Kordia antarctica: one gene and its partner. The main gene of each other region encodes a partner of the protein of the gene in region 2 in a complex. Links are inferred from orthologs where the notes say so. Each region holds a gene or a part of one and is shown on either strand. Other genes may lie near its edges.

The links.
Region 1: the proteins of IMCC3317_RS01185 (region 2) and uvrB are in contact, whole or in part, in a crystal structure (PDB 7EGT), measured with the Thermus thermophilus proteins. The link is inferred for Kordia antarctica from one-to-one orthologs. Residues at the interface, in WP_096412145.1 of Thermus thermophilus: His654, Arg656, Phe657, Gln666, Asp668, Glu669, Lys680, Arg681, Leu682, Ser683, Lys685, Tyr686, Ala687; in WP_096411307.1 of Thermus thermophilus: Glu23, Leu25, Arg26, Asp27, Gly28, Glu29, Arg30, Phe31, Arg55, Glu326, Asp327, Phe328, Glu379, Ser382, Gln383, His398, Gly400, Arg401.

What each region holds. Positions count from the first base shown.
Region 1 is NZ_CP019288.1:5,054,586-5,063,191, reverse strand. Bases 3,807-6,805 are described here. They hold uvrB (excinuclease ABC subunit UvrB), read left to right. Parts: upstream 3,807-4,311; coding sequence 4,312-6,300; downstream 6,301-6,805. Other genes in these bases: IMCC3317_RS21165 (hypothetical protein), read right to left, coding at 6,642-6,805; IMCC3317_RS21175 (hypothetical protein), read left to right, coding at 3,807-4,106. Outside these bases: IMCC3317_RS21180 (T9SS type B sorting domain-containing protein), read left to right, coding at 1-3,246; more of IMCC3317_RS21175, read left to right, coding at 3,360-3,806; more of IMCC3317_RS21165, read right to left, coding at 6,806-7,028; IMCC3317_RS21160 (ABC transporter permease), read left to right, coding at 7,272-8,195; IMCC3317_RS21155 (ATP-binding cassette domain-containing protein), read left to right, coding at 8,189-8,606. UniProt on the Escherichia coli protein: The UvrABC repair system catalyzes the recognition and processing of DNA lesions. A damage recognition complex composed of 2 UvrA and 2 UvrB subunits scans DNA for abnormalities.
Region 2 is NZ_CP019288.1:257,006-265,627, forward strand. The notes cover bases 2,450-5,464. They hold IMCC3317_RS01185 (ATP-dependent helicase), read left to right. Parts: upstream 2,450-2,794; coding sequence 2,795-5,134; downstream 5,135-5,464. Other genes in these bases: IMCC3317_RS01180 (hypothetical protein), read left to right, coding at 2,450-2,602; IMCC3317_RS01190 (TlpA family protein disulfide reductase), read right to left, coding at 5,221-5,464. Also shown: IMCC3317_RS01170 (protein-tyrosine phosphatase family protein), read right to left, coding at 1-120; IMCC3317_RS01175 (protein-tyrosine phosphatase family protein), read right to left, coding at 154-1,410; more of IMCC3317_RS01180, read left to right, coding at 1,583-2,449; more of IMCC3317_RS01190, read right to left, coding at 5,465-5,727; IMCC3317_RS01195 (VIT domain-containing protein), read right to left, coding at 6,048-8,622. UniProt on the Escherichia coli protein: A helicase with DNA-dependent ATPase activity. Unwinds DNA duplexes with 3'-5' polarity. Translocates on single-stranded DNA with 3'-5' polarity. Initiates unwinding more efficiently from a nicked substrate than double-stranded DNA.

The DNA of each region.
Region 1 (8,606 bases), 4.8 Mb from region 2 along the record:
ACTTCGCCTATGTTGAATCCTCCTGACCGAAACTTAATTGACGCTTGTGATGCTGATCACGATGGCTTTGCAACATTTGACTTTACAGATTTCCTCAATGAAGTTACCATGGGATTAACGGGCGTTACAACTACGGTACATACTTCTTCTGATGATGCTAATACTGGTGCCAATCCGGTTCCTGACGTAACAGCTTTTGACAATACCGTTATTGACCTACAAACACTATATATTAGAGTTGTGGATGCTGCTGGTTGTTTTACGGTCACGCAATTTGTGGTACACAGTAATGCGTTATTAACCGCTACAAATATTGAAAACGTCATTCGTTGTGATGATCCGAGTAATGATGGTATTTTTGAATTCAACCTTCAAACGGTTTTTGATAGGATTCAAAATAATTTGGATTATGTGGGTATTGTATTTTACGAAAGTGAAGATGATAGAACCAATGCTGTAAATCCTATTGACATTACAGTTCTATATTCAAACACTTCCAATCCGCAAGATATTTTCCTAACACTTTCAGATGATATGGGCTGTGAAGATTTTGCTGAGATTACCTTAACTGTGCATCCGAATGTTACGGCTCCAAACCTTGGCACGTTAACGTATTGCGACACCGATGATGACTTCGTTGTAGCAATTGATTTAACTACATTTACATCCACAATTCAAGGCGCAAATACCACATATACTATATCTTATTATGAAACACCAGGCGATGCGAACGTTTTTGCCAATCCTATTGTAGCTCCGTATGTAAACTCATCCAATCCACAAGAAATATTTTATAGGTATACCAATCCTGCAACGAACTGTACAGAAATTTCATCGTTTCTTATTGAAATATTGCCAGCACCAACAGTTATGCAACCGTCTACCTTGTTAAGATGTGATGAAGATACTGACGGTATTGCAGATGTAGATTTAACGCAAAGTCAACCAGAAATTATTGCAGACTTAACCAATATCAACATTAGCTATCATTCCTTGGAAGCAGATGCTTTTGAGAATACCAACATAATTCCAGATCCTACTGTCTATAATACAGCAACATCATCTGCATATGTTCGTGTAGAAAATGCTACAACAGGCTGTTTTACAGTAGTAGAACTACCGATTATTGTAAATACAATTCCAGAAGTTATTGCCACAGATTTTTATCAATTGTGTGAAACAGATGCAGATCAAACTGAAAACTTCATTATGGAGATCAAAGATGATGAAATCTTAAATGGTCAAACAGCAATGACAGTTTTCTACTATCCAACGGATCAAGATGCTTTGGACAAAACAAACGAAATTGACAAAACGGTTTCATACGCAAACCAAACAAATCCGCAAACAATTCATGTGCGTATTGAAAATGATACAGATCCAGATTGTTTTGCAGTTTCTTCCTTTGTAATTCAAGTAAGTCCTGCGCCAATGTATAATGAGCCAACAGATATTTTTGTCTGTGATGATGCTAGTAATGACGGAATTGACACGTTTGATCTTACCGACACAGAAGCAGAAATCCGTGCGGGAATTTCACAAAACTTAGTCATCTCTTTTCACTTATCTTTTGATGATGCAACGAATAATGTAGATCCGATTGGAAATACATTTACCAACGTTACAAATCCGCATGCAATATATACCAGAATTACAAATGATTCTGACTGTATGATTGTGGTCGATTTTGAATTAAATGTAATTCAAGTTCCTGAAACAAATCCGGCACCAGATGTAACGGTTTGTGATACAGATTATGATGGACAAGTTCTTTTCGATTTGACAGAAGCTGAATTCTTTATATTAAATATCAGACAAGATAATGTTGTCATCACCTATCACGAAACACAAGAAGATGCAGACGATGGAACCAACGCAATTCCTGACCCAACAAATTATACAAACGTAACCAATCCGCAACCAATTTTTGTACGATTAATCAATACCATTTCGGGTTGTTATGTCGTAATTCCGTTTACATTACATGTGAATTTACCACCATTGCTAAACAATGTTACAGAAGCTACTTTCTGTGAAGCCGAAATACCTGGAACAGTCGATTTACGCCAAATAGACGAAATCATCATTGATGATGCTACAGGTGTTTCCTTATCATATTACAATTCGGCGGCAGACGCAGACACTGAAACCAATCCGCTTCCTGATATTTACACCTATGCTACAAATCCAGAAACAATCTTTATCAGAGCAGAAAATGATGATACAACTTGTTATTTTGTAGATAGTATTGACATTAACATCAATCCGAATCCAGATGCAAATCCTGTCAGTGATATGGAAGCCTGTATCAGTAACAGTACAGATTCTACGCAAGTATTCAATCTATCACAACAAACAGCAACCGTATTAGGAGCGCAAAATCCAGCATTATTTACAGCAAGTTATCATGTAAGTATTGAAGATGCACAAAATGATGTAGCTCCATTACCAACATTATACAGCGCGTTTAACGGACAAATTATTCATATCCGTGTCGAAAACAATACAACAGGTTGTTATGACACAACTCAATTCAATACCATAATTCACCCTTTGCCAGAAGTAAATCTTCCAGAAGATATTACCTTATGTCTAAACGATCTTCCACTAACAGTAACCGCAGGTTCGGCAACTGGAAACACATACGCTTGGTCAACAAGTGAAACGACAGCTTCTATTAATATTACTTCCATCGGAACCTACGACGTAACTGTCACAAGTCCGTTTGGTTGTTCAGCAATGGCAAGTTTTACGGTAAACGAATCGGAATTGGCTACTATTGTTGATATTGATGTCGTACACTTCTCTGACAACAATACAATCACCGTAACCGCAAGTGGAAACGGAGATTACTTATATTCGTTAGATGGTGGAACGCCGCAAGTTTCAAATGTATTTGAATTTGTCGGCCCAGGATATCATACGGTAACTGTTTCAGATGTAAATGGTTGTGGCGAAGTAAGCGAAGAAGCTGTAGTCATTGATTACATTCAATTTGTGACGCCAAACAATGATGGTTTCAATGACACTTGGCACATTATCGGAATCGAAACGCTTCCAAAATCGATAGTATATATCTTTGACAGATATGGAAAACTCATCAAAACCTTACGTGCTGGCGATCGTGGTTGGGACGGAACGTACAGAGGTCGTAAACTGCCTTCAAGCGATTATTGGTTTTTAGCAGAAATAAAAGATGGTCCAACATCATTTGATGTAAAAGGTCATTTTACGTTGAAACGGTAATATCTATGGGAAAAATTAAAATAGTTGTATTCATTTTAGGTTTATTTTTTGGGGAAGAAACAATTGTTAGCTTACAACATTCAACCTAAAAATCATTTCATAATACTATATATATGGTTCAAATTGAAGAAAAGTATTCTGATGAAATTGAAGAAATTTGGAAAAACCCAAAGTTTCAAGAAATAACAGTTTGGAATAATGCTGACAAAGTTCATGACAGAATTATATCTAGAGGTTATGCAATTCACAAAGAAGTAATTAAGAATTCGATTCTTTTTATTGGTATCAATCCATCTTTTAAAAAAGGATCAGATACAAAAAGTCACTTTTTTAGCATGGATCAGACTGAAAACAATTTAGAAGGAAAAATTCATCCTTATTTTAAAAAGTTTGTTGATATTTCGAATAAACTAAGCATTAAATGGTCTCATTTAGATTTTTTTTTCTTTCGAGAAACAAAACAACGTTTTGTAGATGAATTACTGAAAGATAATATCAGTAAGGATTTCCTTGATAAGCAATTACAAATTTCAAGAGAAATAATCCTATCTGCAAAGCCAAAAATTATTGTAGTTTCTAATACTGCTGCCAGATATTTTATGAAACAAAATAAACACAAAATATCTACAAACTTTGAGTTTGAATTTAATCCAGAATTAGGAACAGAAATTATTATAAACAATTCAGAGTTGGAAGGTACTCCTGTATTTTTCACAAGTATGCTTACTGGTCAAAGAGCTATTGATAATGGATCATACAATAGATTAATTTGGCATTTAGATTTTGTTTTAAAACAGATTGACAAAGAAAATTATCAAGGTCTCAATTATGAAATGCGAAATACTGATTTTTTAGTTTAAAGTTTTACAGACACATTTCCTCACAACTGCAACTTCTTCAGTAGTTTTCATTATTTTTGCACTTCAGCGCGTTAAGGATTAAGGCATTGTTGGAGCTCTTTTGTGTTGGATTCCTGCCTTCGCAGGAATGACAATGCAAAAAGCGACTGCCGAAAGCCTGACCCTTGTGGTAACGCCCAAATACAGACATAAGCAAATACATTTTATGAAATTCAAATTAGTATCTGACTTTTCCCCTACTGGAGATCAACCGCAAGCCATCAAAGAATTAATTGCAGGAATTGAAGCTGACGAACGCTATCAAACCTTGTTAGGAGTTACCGGATCGGGAAAAACATTTACCGTTGCCAATGTGATTGAAGAAGTTCAAAAACCAACGCTTGTTTTAGCACATAATAAAACGTTGGCAGCACAATTGTACTCAGAATTTAAGCTATTCTTTCCTGAAAATGCAGTGGAATATTTTGTGTCTTACTACGATTATTATCAGCCAGAAGCGTATATGCCGTCTTCGGGAACGTATATTGAAAAAGATTTATCCATTAACGAAGAAATTGAAAAATTGCGACTCAGCACAACTTCTTCCCTACTTTCGGGACGTCGCGATGTCATTGTAGTTGCGTCAGTTTCCTGTTTATATGGTATTGGAAATCCTGTGGAATTTCAGAAAAATGTCATCACTTTAGAACGTGAGCAAGTGATTTCACGAACTAAATTATTACATCGTTTGGTGCAAAGTTTATATTCCAGAACGGAAGCCGATTTTTTACGCGGTTCGTTTCGTGTGAAAGGTGATGTGGTGGATGTTTTTCCTGGTTATGCCGATTTTGCATTCAGAATTCACTTCTTTGGCGATGAAATAGAAGAAATAGAATCGTTTGATCCTGCCACAAATAATGTGTTGGAAAAATACGAAGAACTCACCATTTATCCTGCAAATATGTTTGTAACCTCGCAAGATGTGTTGCAAAATGCCATTCATCAAATTCAGGAAGATATGGTAAAACAAGTAGATTATTTCAAGGAAATAGGAAAACATTTAGAAGCAAAACGTTTGGAAGAACGCACAAATTTTGACTTGGAAATGATTCGTGAATTAGGCTATTGTTCTGGAATTGAAAACTACTCTAGATATTTAGATGGAAGAGCGCCAGGAACGCGTCCTTTTTGTTTGTTAGACTATTTTCCAGATGATTATTTAATGATTGTCGATGAAAGTCACGTAACTATTTCGCAAGTGCATGCGATGTACGGCGGCGATAGAAGTAGAAAAGAAAACTTAGTAGAATACGGTTTCAGATTGCCAGCCGCAATGGACAACCGACCTTTGAAATTTGAAGAATTTGAAGTCATTCAAAACCAAGTAATTTATGTAAGTGCAACGCCTGCGGATTATGAATTGCACAAAACAGAAGGCGTAGTTGTAGAACAAGTAATTCGTCCGACAGGATTATTAGATCCGATTATTGAAGTGCGTCCAAGTTTAAATCAGATTGATAATTTGGTAGAAGAAATTCATCTTCGCACCGAAAAAGATGAACGTGTGTTGGTGACAACTTTAACCAAAAGAATGGCAGAAGAATTGACAAAATATCTATCGCGAATTCAAATTCGATGTCGCTACATTCACAGTGATGTTGATACGTTGGAACGTGTACAAATTATGCAAGATTTGCGAAAAGGTATCTTTGATGTGTTGGTTGGTATCAACTTACTTCGTGAAGGATTGGATTTACCAGAAGTATCATTAGTAGCGATTTTAGATGCGGATAAAGAAGGTTTTTTACGTTCCGCGCGATCACTAACACAAACTATTGGTAGAGCTGCGAGAAACGTGAATGGAAGAGCAATTTTGTATGCGGATAGAATTACGAAAAGTATGCAAAAAACAATGGACGAAACCGAATACAGGCGCGAGAAACAAATAGAATACAATACAAAACATGGCATTACACCAACAGGATTGAACAAAGCTTTGAGTTCAATTCTTGGGAAAGATGATAGTTTGGCTTGGGAAGATGAAATTAAGGCGAAAGCTGCTGCCGAACCAGATTTGGAATACTTGACCAAAGCACAACTAGAAAAGTTAATTCGCGAAAAGCGAAAAGCAATGGAAACTGCCGCAAAAGAGTTGAATTTTATGGACGCTGCGAAATATCGTGATGAAATTAAGTTGTTGCAAGAGAAGCTATAAGTTTCGACACACTAATGCTTTTATGAGAAAATATACTTTTTTAACGTGAGTTTGATGTAAGTTTACTCAAATAAAATTTTGAACATAGCTTTGAAATAACTGCTAAGCATTTGATTTTCATTCTGTTATTTTCGTTTTCTTTGCTCGCACAAAGAAAAGAAACAAAAGAAAGTGCGCTTTTCCAGAGGTATTTTTAGTTTTTCTTTTAGGGGAAAAACTAAAACCGCATGAATTTTTCTAAATTTTCTCCAAGGCTTCGAAAATTCTTAACGAAAAATCCCTGCTATACTGCGGAAAAGACAAAACAATACTCTGAAATTTTATATCGAACTCACGTTTTTTTAAGATTGCAAATACAGTTCTAAAGTTCCTAAACCAATAGACTGCGTTGTGCCATCATTTTTCACGTATGAACGACTGCCTGTAATTACAATTGTATCATCATTTGTGTAGAATCCGTTCCAAAAATCAACAATACAATACGGCGAACCTTCTGGACGAACAGAAGCTGTAAAGTTGATATGAAATGGTGCTGTTCCGGTTCCGCCATCATTATTTTTGACCCAAGCATACCCGCCAACTTTCCCCGAAACTGTAATTGGTCCTTCTGGCGTAAAATTATGTACATATGTTCCTTGAATTTGACCATCGGAAGGATCTGCACTTTCAATTGTAATTGTCAATGTTTTGTTTAATGGCGCGTACGTACCTGTTTTTGGAACTGACATATCGTTTTTATTTTAATTTATAAAATGTTTTTTCAGTAGCTATGCCATTTATAAAAGTAAGAAAACTAATTGGCAAAATCGTGCAAACTATTCTGGAAGCTAAAAAATACGTAAAACTACGTGTTTGCAACTTTAACGAGATTTGTTAAGAATTCGCTAAAGTTTAGCAATGCAGAACTTCTTCAGATTAAAAACTTAATTTTATATGTATATTCGATTTTCAGAAAACTCAAAACTACAAAATTGAACTTCTACTTCACCCTACAATTTAAAAGAATCTATCGTCATATTGACGAATTTGGCGTCATTCCGCTGATTGGTTTTGCGCTATTACTTGCACTTTTTAGTTGGGTTTCTGAAGCTATTTTTAAAAATATTTCGCAAGCTTCGTATTACTATATTGGTATTGGCTTATTGTTAACTTTGAAGTTAGGAAACATAAAACGAACTGTCTTTTTACAAAAATGCTTTCCGCTAGAAACATTTTGGAAAGTACGCATGTTAGAAAATACGCTATTTGTGCTTCCGTTTAGTGGTTTTCTCTGCTACAAACAAGCTTTTATAGAAATAATTATCATTCATGTTGGTGCTATAATGCTATCATTTTTTAATAATCTAGGTATCAGAAGCATTACAATTCCAACACCTTTTGGCAAAAACCCATTTGAATTTGTCATAGGTTTTCGAAATACTTTTTGGTTATTTCCTGTACTCTACATACTCACCTATATTGCTGTTTTTGTTGATAATTATAACTTAGGAGTTTTTAGCCTGATTGCAGTTTTTGTATGTTGCATGTCGTTTTATTCAAAACAAGAACCTTTATATTATATTTGGATTCACAGTATGACATCAAAAGAATTTTTAAACCATAAAATAAAAACAGCAATCCTTTTCAGCAGTTTTTTAGTACTGCCAATTGTCATTGGATTGTCTTTATTTTTTTCGCTTGAAAGATTACAAATTACATTGTTGTTCACAGTGTTAGGGTATTCTTTTATCCTATTAACAATTATAGGGAAATACAGTAATTATCCATCACAAGTTCATCTATTTCAAACACTTGCCATGCTGGTTTGCTTACTGTTTCCGCCACTTTTAATTCTGATTATTCCATATTTCTACAAACGATCTATCAAAAAACTTAATTCTATATTAGTATGTTAAGTGTTATCAATCTTTCAAAATCATACGGGAAAAAGCAAATTCTAAATGAAATAGAATTGCATTTCAATTCGGGAGAAATTCACGGAATTGTTGGCGAAAATGGCGCAGGAAAAACAACCTTATTCAAATGTATTGCGGGTTTGGAATCATACGAAGGAAACATTCAATATGAAAAAAGAAATATCAAAAATGTTGTTGGGTTTTTAGAAACGAATCCAGAGTTTCTATCTAAAATTACAGGAAAAGAATATTTACAATTACTCTGTAATGCGCGAAATATTAAAAATGTAGACTTTAAAGAAAAGAATATTTTTGAGTTGCCATTGCAGCAATACGCAGAAACCTATTCCACAGGAATGAAAAAGAAATTAGCGATGACAGGTGTTTTACTTCAAAATAATGATGTTTTTA
Region 2 (8,622 bases):
GTTTGACTCTTGAAGATTCGTAGGTCGTATCCAAGGTTGCTTAACAGAACAAAAACCTGGTAAATCAGGAGAATCTTGTTGTTTAATGTTATATAATTCTTCACAAAATGTTTGTGACATAATAGTGTAGTTTTAGTTGGTTGTTTTTTCAGTTTAAACTTTCGACATTTTACGAATTGGTTCTGGAAATAACGCTTCAAACGTATTCAATACTTCATATGCATTTTCGCAAATTCCTTGTGTTGGATGATTATTAGTAGAATAATTCCAGCGCAAGCAAATAATACTTTTATATACTTGTTGGAAAGTAGTGTCCGTATTTACATAAAATTTGTAATATAAATACAATGCGGTAATTGTTACCGAACGACTTCCGCCATCATGACAATGAATCATTAAATTTCCTTGCGCATAAAAGTTTACCATTCCATCATCTTTTTGTTTTGTTGGCGATGGAAAATTCAACAATTGATCTGCTTCAAAAACCGCCGAAACCAATGTCATCATATCATTTTCGTTTCCATCAACCAAACCAACCTTTGCCAATTGATTCAAATAATACTTCTCGTTTGAAGCCAACGGAAAAGGCAAAGCGGCTCTTTTATCTACTGCTGGATCAGAGAATGGGATTTGCAAATCTTCTGCATCATTTACATCGTACGCAACGTTTAAAACCGCAGCAATTTCATTGTTGATAATAGCAGTTTCACTCAATAAAAAACCGGCACCAACAAAAATATATTGTTCCGTCATTCCTTTTGGAAGATGTGAATCTGGAATTTTAAAAATACAAGTCATTGCAATATTCGGAAAATTCCCTGCAGGTTGCATAGGTTTCATTCCGCATAAATCCAATGCACTAATGGTCTGTAGTTCTTCACAGAAAGAAAACTTTACAGGATCTACAATAATATCGTCTGAGTCTCCATGCATTAACAACTGCGGAATTTGTGTCAAGGCATAACTTTTATCTTCATTCAGTGTAAGTTTCCAAACCAAATCAAAACAATCTTCTGGCCATTTCTTGGTTGGAACTTTTTGCGCGCCAAATGCTGTTGAAATATCCTCAATATCAGTATGTTGCCAAGCAATTGCAATAGTTGAATCTGTATACGTATCATCACCAAAAATATGATCAATCATCTCTTGATATTGATACTTTAAATAACTGTCATGTATTTTTTTGCCAAGTCGTTTTGCCAATGGTGTAATAGTTTCACGTGGACGTTCGCTATGACTTTTAAGTCCAACGCCAGCCGCAAAAATATGATCAACAGTACCGAAAGCATCAGGCAAATAATAGGCGAGTGCCGCCGCACGTTCATATCCTTTAATAGATAAGTTTTCATTACTTGCATCAGCAGGTTTTTCAGCATGTCTGAGAATCAAGATTTCTTTTGGATAACCCATGTAATTATTTTTTTCTAAAATTAATGAAATATTTGAGAGTTCTTGCAACGTAGTTTTACGTAATTTTTGAATACATTAAGAATCACCAACTATTTATTTCAAAATCAATATATGTAGTGATTGTATTCATTCCTAAAAACAATACTTTTACAAAGTCCAAAATACTGCCATCATGAAAAAAATAGTATTCATCTTTCTATTAATAGGAATTATCTTTACGGGTTTTTCTCAAAACAATAATGAAGCTGATAACAATGCGTTTACAGATTACTATCCGATTGTAGTAAAACCAACATTTGGATTTTTGACGAATAATAACGCAAAGGAAGATATACTTTTCGACGCAAAACCAACGGTATATTATAGTATTTACAATGATATGCGAAGCGTGATGCAAAACAGTATTGAAAAACCGAGCGACGCTATATACATTACATTTCAACCACATATTCGCATGTATGCAGAAGATTCCAAACCAGTAAAAACGCCTTCGTATCGTTTTATGTTTGGTTGGCAACGTTTGGTAAAAACGAAAAGTAACAACTTTTTTGCTTGGGCAGTTGAAAGCGGTCATTATTCCAACGGACAATCTGGTTGTGCTTTTTTAGCTGGTGAAGATGACGAATCTGTCGCGTGTACTGACTTTCATGCAACAATTACAGATGATACAAATTTATCCGATTTGCTAAATAGAAATAACGGAAACTTCTCTACAAACACAACAAAGTTTTCTTTTAATTTTAGATTCAATAATTTGAATGAATTTGACAAACCATACAAAGTACATTCGTTTACAACTTCTTGGGAACTATATCACAATCGATTTTTATGGCTGTTTGATTTTGGTGGTTTTTCAGACTTTGACATTAATATTTATGGTAGAAATAGATTCAGTTTAGGATATGAATTTGTGCATGCGTGGAAACCTGATTTACGCTATGCTTTTGAACAAAAATTTGAAATCATTCAAGGTGCGCATCCTTTTGTTGAACCGTTACGAAGTGAAACTACACTAACACTTTATCCATTTGATAGTAACATAGGAATCTTTGCGAGTTACATCTATGGACATGACAATTACAACTATCGTTTTGTCGATTCGGGCAATCAAATTTCCGTTGGAATCAGTTGGGATTGGTTTACACCATTTCAAATAAAACGCGCAGAGAAAATTAGAGAACGCTCTTTGTAAATGCTAAATGTTAAAGTCTAAATTTTAAATATAAAAGTGCAGTAGGCAGTTTTCAGTTAACAGTTTTTTTAATTCTTCAATCATTTAATCTTTCAATTCCGTAATCATTTAATCGTTCAATTCTTTAATCTTTCAATAAAGAATAAAAAACAGTTGTAATAGCGAGTTGAGTGTTTTATTTTTGGAGTAATTATGGAGCAAGACATTCAACACTACATTTCTCAACTAAATGATGCACAACGCGCGCCGGCAATTCACAAAGATGGTGCGTTAATGGTCATTGCAGGCGCAGGTTCTGGAAAAACGAGAGTACTTACATATCGCATTGCGTATTTAATGAGTCAAGGCGTAGATGCGTTTAGTATATTGGCGTTAACGTTTACCAACAAAGCCGCGCGTGAAATGAAAAAGCGTATTGCGGATATTGTTGGTGGAAGCGAAGCAAAAAATCTGTGGATGGGAACATTTCACTCCATTTTTGCAAAAATATTACGTTTTGAAGCGGACAAACTCGGTTATCCAAGCAACTTTACCATTTACGATACACAAGATTCTGAACGTCTAATTCGTTCCATCATCAAGGAAATGCAACTTGACAAAGATATTTATAAATATAAACAAGTGCGTTCGCGAATTTCTTCTTTCAAGAACAATTTAATTACAGTTAGAGCATATTTTAACAATGCAGATTTAGTCGAAGCTGACGCGATGGCAAAACGTCCGAGAATGGGCGAGATTTACAAAGAATATGTAGATCGATGTTTTAAAGCTGGCGCGATGGATTTTGATGATTTACTACTCAGAACCAACGAATTACTAAACCGTTTTCCAGATGTGTTGGCGAAATATCAAAACCGTTTTCGCTACATTTTGGTAGATGAGTATCAAGATACAAACCATTCGCAATACTTGATTGTTAAGGCTTTGGCAGATCGTTTTCAAAATATTTGTGTCGTTGGAGATGATTCTCAAAGTATCTATGCCTTTCGTGGTGCAAACATCAACAACATTCTAAACTTCCAGAAAGATTATGACAATGTTGAAATGTATCGTTTGGAACAAAATTACCGTTCGACCAAAAACATTGTAGAAGCGGCAAATTCAGTAATTGAGCAGAATAAAACTAGAATTGATAAAGTCGTTTGGACTGCAAATGATGATGGCGGAAAAATAAAAGTCAACCGAAGTGCAACCGATGGAGAAGAAGGACGTTTTGTAGCAGGTTCTATCTTTGAAACCAAAATGCGCGAACAATTACACAATGGCGATTTTGCTATTTTATATCGCACCAATGCACAATCGAGAGCAATGGAAGATGCGTTGCGAAAGCGTGACATTCCGTATCGAATTTATGGCGGTTTATCATTCTATCAACGGAAAGAAATCAAAGATGTGTTGGCATATTTGCGTTTAATTGTGAATCCGAAAGATGAAGAAAGTTTAAAACGTGTGATTAATTATCCTGCGCGTGGAATTGGGCAAACTACGATTGATAAATTAGTCGTTGCAGCCAAACATTACGGACGTTCTATGTTCGAAGTAATGGAAAACATTTCTAAGATCGATCTAAAAATAAATAGCGGAACCAAAAATAAATTAGAAAACTTTACCACGATGGTTAAAAGTTTTCAGATTATGAGTGAAGGTGCAAATGCATTCGAATTAACGGAGCATGTTACTAAAAAAACAGGATTAGTTCAAGAACTTAAAAAAGATGGAACGCCTGAAGGAATTGCACGTATTGAGAATATAGAAGAATTACTAAATGGGATCAAAGATTTCGTAGAAGGACAAATAGAAGTCGTTGATGCGACAGGAGCTTTGGCAGAATTTCTAGAAGATGTTGCACTTGCTACGGACATGGATAATGACAAAGGAGACGACGACAGAGTTGCTTTAATGACGATTCACTTGGCAAAAGGACTAGAATTTCCGCATGTATATATTGTCGGAATGGAAGAAGATTTATTTCCTTCCGGAATGAGTATGAATACACGAAGCGAACTGGAAGAAGAACGTCGTTTATTCTATGTGGCGTTGACGCGCGCAGAAAAACAAGCGTATCTAACGTATACGTTAAGTCGTTATCGATGGGGAAAATTGGTCGATGCCGAACCAAGTAGATTCATTCAAGAAATTGATGATAAATATTTAGATTACATCACGCCAATTGATAGTTATCGTTACAAGCCATTAATTGACAATGATATTTTTGGCGAAGTAGACAAAAGCAAATTGCGTTTACAAAAACCCAAAACAGGTCGTCCGCCAGTTGTTGGTAGTCCATCACCAGAACAAGTTCGGAAACTACGTAAACTAAAACCATCTTCTTCGGATGCTGCTCCAGCAAGTCCAAGTTTATTTGATGGCGATTTAACTCCAGGAACCATCGTAGAACACACGCGATTTGGGCGTGGAGAAATTCTAAAAATTGATGGCGTTGGCGCAGACAGAAAAGCAGAAATTAATTTTCAAGTTGGCGGAATCAAGAAGTTATTATTGCGTTTTGCGAAGTTGAAAGTTGTTTCTTGAGTTTATTAGTTTATGAGTGAGAAAATTAATTTAAAATTTAGCATTTAACATTTAAAATAAGGAAAGTGAATTGTTTCCACAATGTATTATTCTTTTAAAAGTGTATCCAACAATTCAATCATATTTTCAAATTCTTCTTCTGAAAACCCGGTAGAAGCATAAACGATTTTACCATTTTTAATAATATAATTTCGTGGAATATATTTCGTTGCAAAATTGTTGTAAATCGCTTTGGAAGCATCTGGATGCATTGGAAATGTAGCTTTAAAATCTTTTTGAAATTTTCGCACTTTCGCTAGATTATCTCCGCGACCAAATCCAAACATGGCAAAATTCTTATTGTCTTTATGTTTTAACCAAACATGTTTTTCTAAATATGGCATTTCTAATTTGCAAGGTCCACACCAATTCGCGAAAAAGTTAATAAATACGACTTTATCTTTATAATCGGATAATTTAATTTCTTTGCCATTTTCTACTGTAAATACTAGGTCAGAAACGTCTTGTCCTTTTTTGGCAACGTCGCCATCTTGAGAATATCCTACTAAAATGAAAAGACTAAAAAATAGAGTTGTAATGAATTTTAAACGCATGTTAAGTTTGTTTTAATGTTTGATGTAAGATATGATTTTTTTTGATTTGAATATTATTGTTTTTCTTAATAGCACAAACCGTCAGTTCGAGTGAATTTGTGGAACAAATTTGTATCGAGAACAGCTCAGAAATCCAAAGTTGTTCTCGATACAAAATCTTTTCAAGATTTTACTCGAACGGACGTTTAGTTATACTTCAGAAGCGTCATTGCGAGCGATAGCAAAGCAATCTTTTTATTGAGCAACAGATTACTTCGTTCATCGCAATGACGTTTCTAAAAACCTAAAAGCAGTACACTGAGCGGAGTCGAAGTGAATACCTAAAACCTCAATTTCGCTACAATCAACTTCTCATTAGATTCCGCCAAACGAATAATTTTCACTTCTTTGGTTTCTTTCTTCGTTCCGTAATATTTGTATAAAGTCACTTTCATAAAAGTTGGATTCTCTATTTTTTGATAACGATCACCAAAGTATTTAATCTTCACAAAATAATCGCCTTTTATAGCGTTTTTCAACGTGAATTCTTCTGGACCAAAACCTTGCGTCATGTCTTGCGAAATTTTCCCACCAATCTTTGTTCTAGTGTGTTTATACGAGCATTCTTCCAAATTCGGATCAATCACGTGTAAATCAATATCTGTATCATTATGATTCCAATCGACTACGATTCTGACATCAAAAGTTTCTTTCGGAACGCTTGTTTTATCGAGCGCACTCGTATCGATATCACCTTTATAATTTTCAGTCAAATGATGAATTTCGTTCAATGCAATTTGTTTCACACTTGCAAAATTACGTCTGTGTGCATTCTTGTAAATTTCCCCAGAAATAATACCTTCAAACAAATCAAAAGCTTCCTGACATTTGCCTACATTTTCATACGCCAATGCCAAATCACGATATGATTGTGAATCTTCCGAACGCAATTCCAACACACGTTTAAATATAAAAACGGCTAACCAATTTTGATTATTTTCTTGTAATTGATAGCCGTATACTTTCAATAATTCATAATTATCAAAGTCGGTTTCGGCAATATTTGAGGCAATTCGCTCCGAAAAATCATGCGCTTTAAATTCATCTCTAAAAAGATTAGAAACATCTACATAATACGCAGGAATACCAACATATTTTGTACGCTGAATTAGGTAAAAATCATACGCTTCTTCTTTGGTTTTAAACTGACGCAATTCTTTGACATATACTGTGTTTACTGTTAAATCATCAACTTGAAATCGAATTTTAGGTTTGCGAGGTTTTTTTATAACAGTTTCATTTTGTTGTGATTGTGCTGTTTGCGTAATCGTATTTCCGTTTGCATTTATAGTAAAAATAATCGGTAATGTATATCGAACACTTACCTTTTTTCCCCGTTGTTGTCCAGGTGTCATTTGTGGTAATAAACGCAACACACGCTTTACTTCTTCTGAAATACGTTCATGTGACGATCGAACCAAAATAGTTTCAATAGTTCCAGTTTCAGTAATCGTAAACATTGCAGTTGCACGTTGTCTTCCTTCAGGTAAATTGAGCGTGCTAACTAAAGCCATATTAAAATTAGCTTCCACGTGTTTTTGTATTTTTTGAGAAAAACAGCGTTTACGATCGCTTCTATTACCAATACTTTCACAACCTGGGAAAACTGGCGAATCTTCTATGATAGAAAATGGAACTTCTTCAATTTCTATATCTTTATCAGCTTCCACATTTAAAATTCTGTTTGGTACTAAACTTTGCGTTTGTACTTCATCGGTAGTATCGAACTGAAATGAAGTTTGAGTATTTGTATTTCCTCTAAAAGAATTTGTACTTCTAAATTCTATTACAGATTCTTCAATTTCCATATCATCTTCAACAACATCAATTAACTCATGAATTGGCGGCGGCATTCCGTTAGGATATTTCTTTTTATTCAATTCAATATCAGCTAAAATTTTATTGTATTCTTCTAATAATTCTGCTGGCGGTTCAATTTTATAACGAACATAATCCATCACAGCTTCCAACACAATCAACGAAGTATAATCGGTAACCAAACCATAGTTAGTTCCTAAATTGACAATTTGAGATTTATTTTCTTTAGCATTTTTCTGTAAATACACCAACTTTTTTTGCGCCCACATTCGTGGAACAGTTGTTACATTTTTCTGTCCATCTTTTAGGTTTAACACAACACTTTGTTCCACCGTTGTTCCGTATCCAAAATGTAAAATAACACTATCGCTATTGTTGATATTTTTTCCAGCAATGGAAAACGTATTTCCAACATTGACAGGCATATTAGGATAAACATCTATGTTTTTTGCATTGGATGTAAAACCTAAAAAACGATATTGTTCATATTTTAAATCAGAAAAAGCTTCTAACGCAGTTTTTGAAGTTAAATTTAGATACGTTCCATTTGAAATTTGCGCCATCTTGTTCAAAGCTGCATGATTCGATTTTGTCAAACTATTTACAGCAATTAATGGAATTGTTGAAGTATACGTTTCATCACTTAACGACTGAATTCCATCAGAAAATAATAATACAAGATCAACATTTTTATGTTTAGCATCTTTAATCGTATAATTTGTTCCGCCATCGTAGATAGTATTTTTGAGTTCAGATTTTAAATCGTTCCAATTTCCATTGCGAATGTTATATGTTTTTTCTGTAACTAACACATTACTAAACGATTTGAAATGAACTTTTACATTTTCTATGTATGAAAAATACCTGTCTAAAAGTTCAATTTCTTTAGCAAGATCTCTATCTTTCATGGAAAGAGAAGCGTCCCAAAAAATGGTAATTTCGGTTGCTTTCTTTCTAATTTTTTTCTTAGGATTTAAGATGGTATGTGCATAAAAATAATCATCGAAAATAACTATTTTTTTAGAATCTACTTTCGTT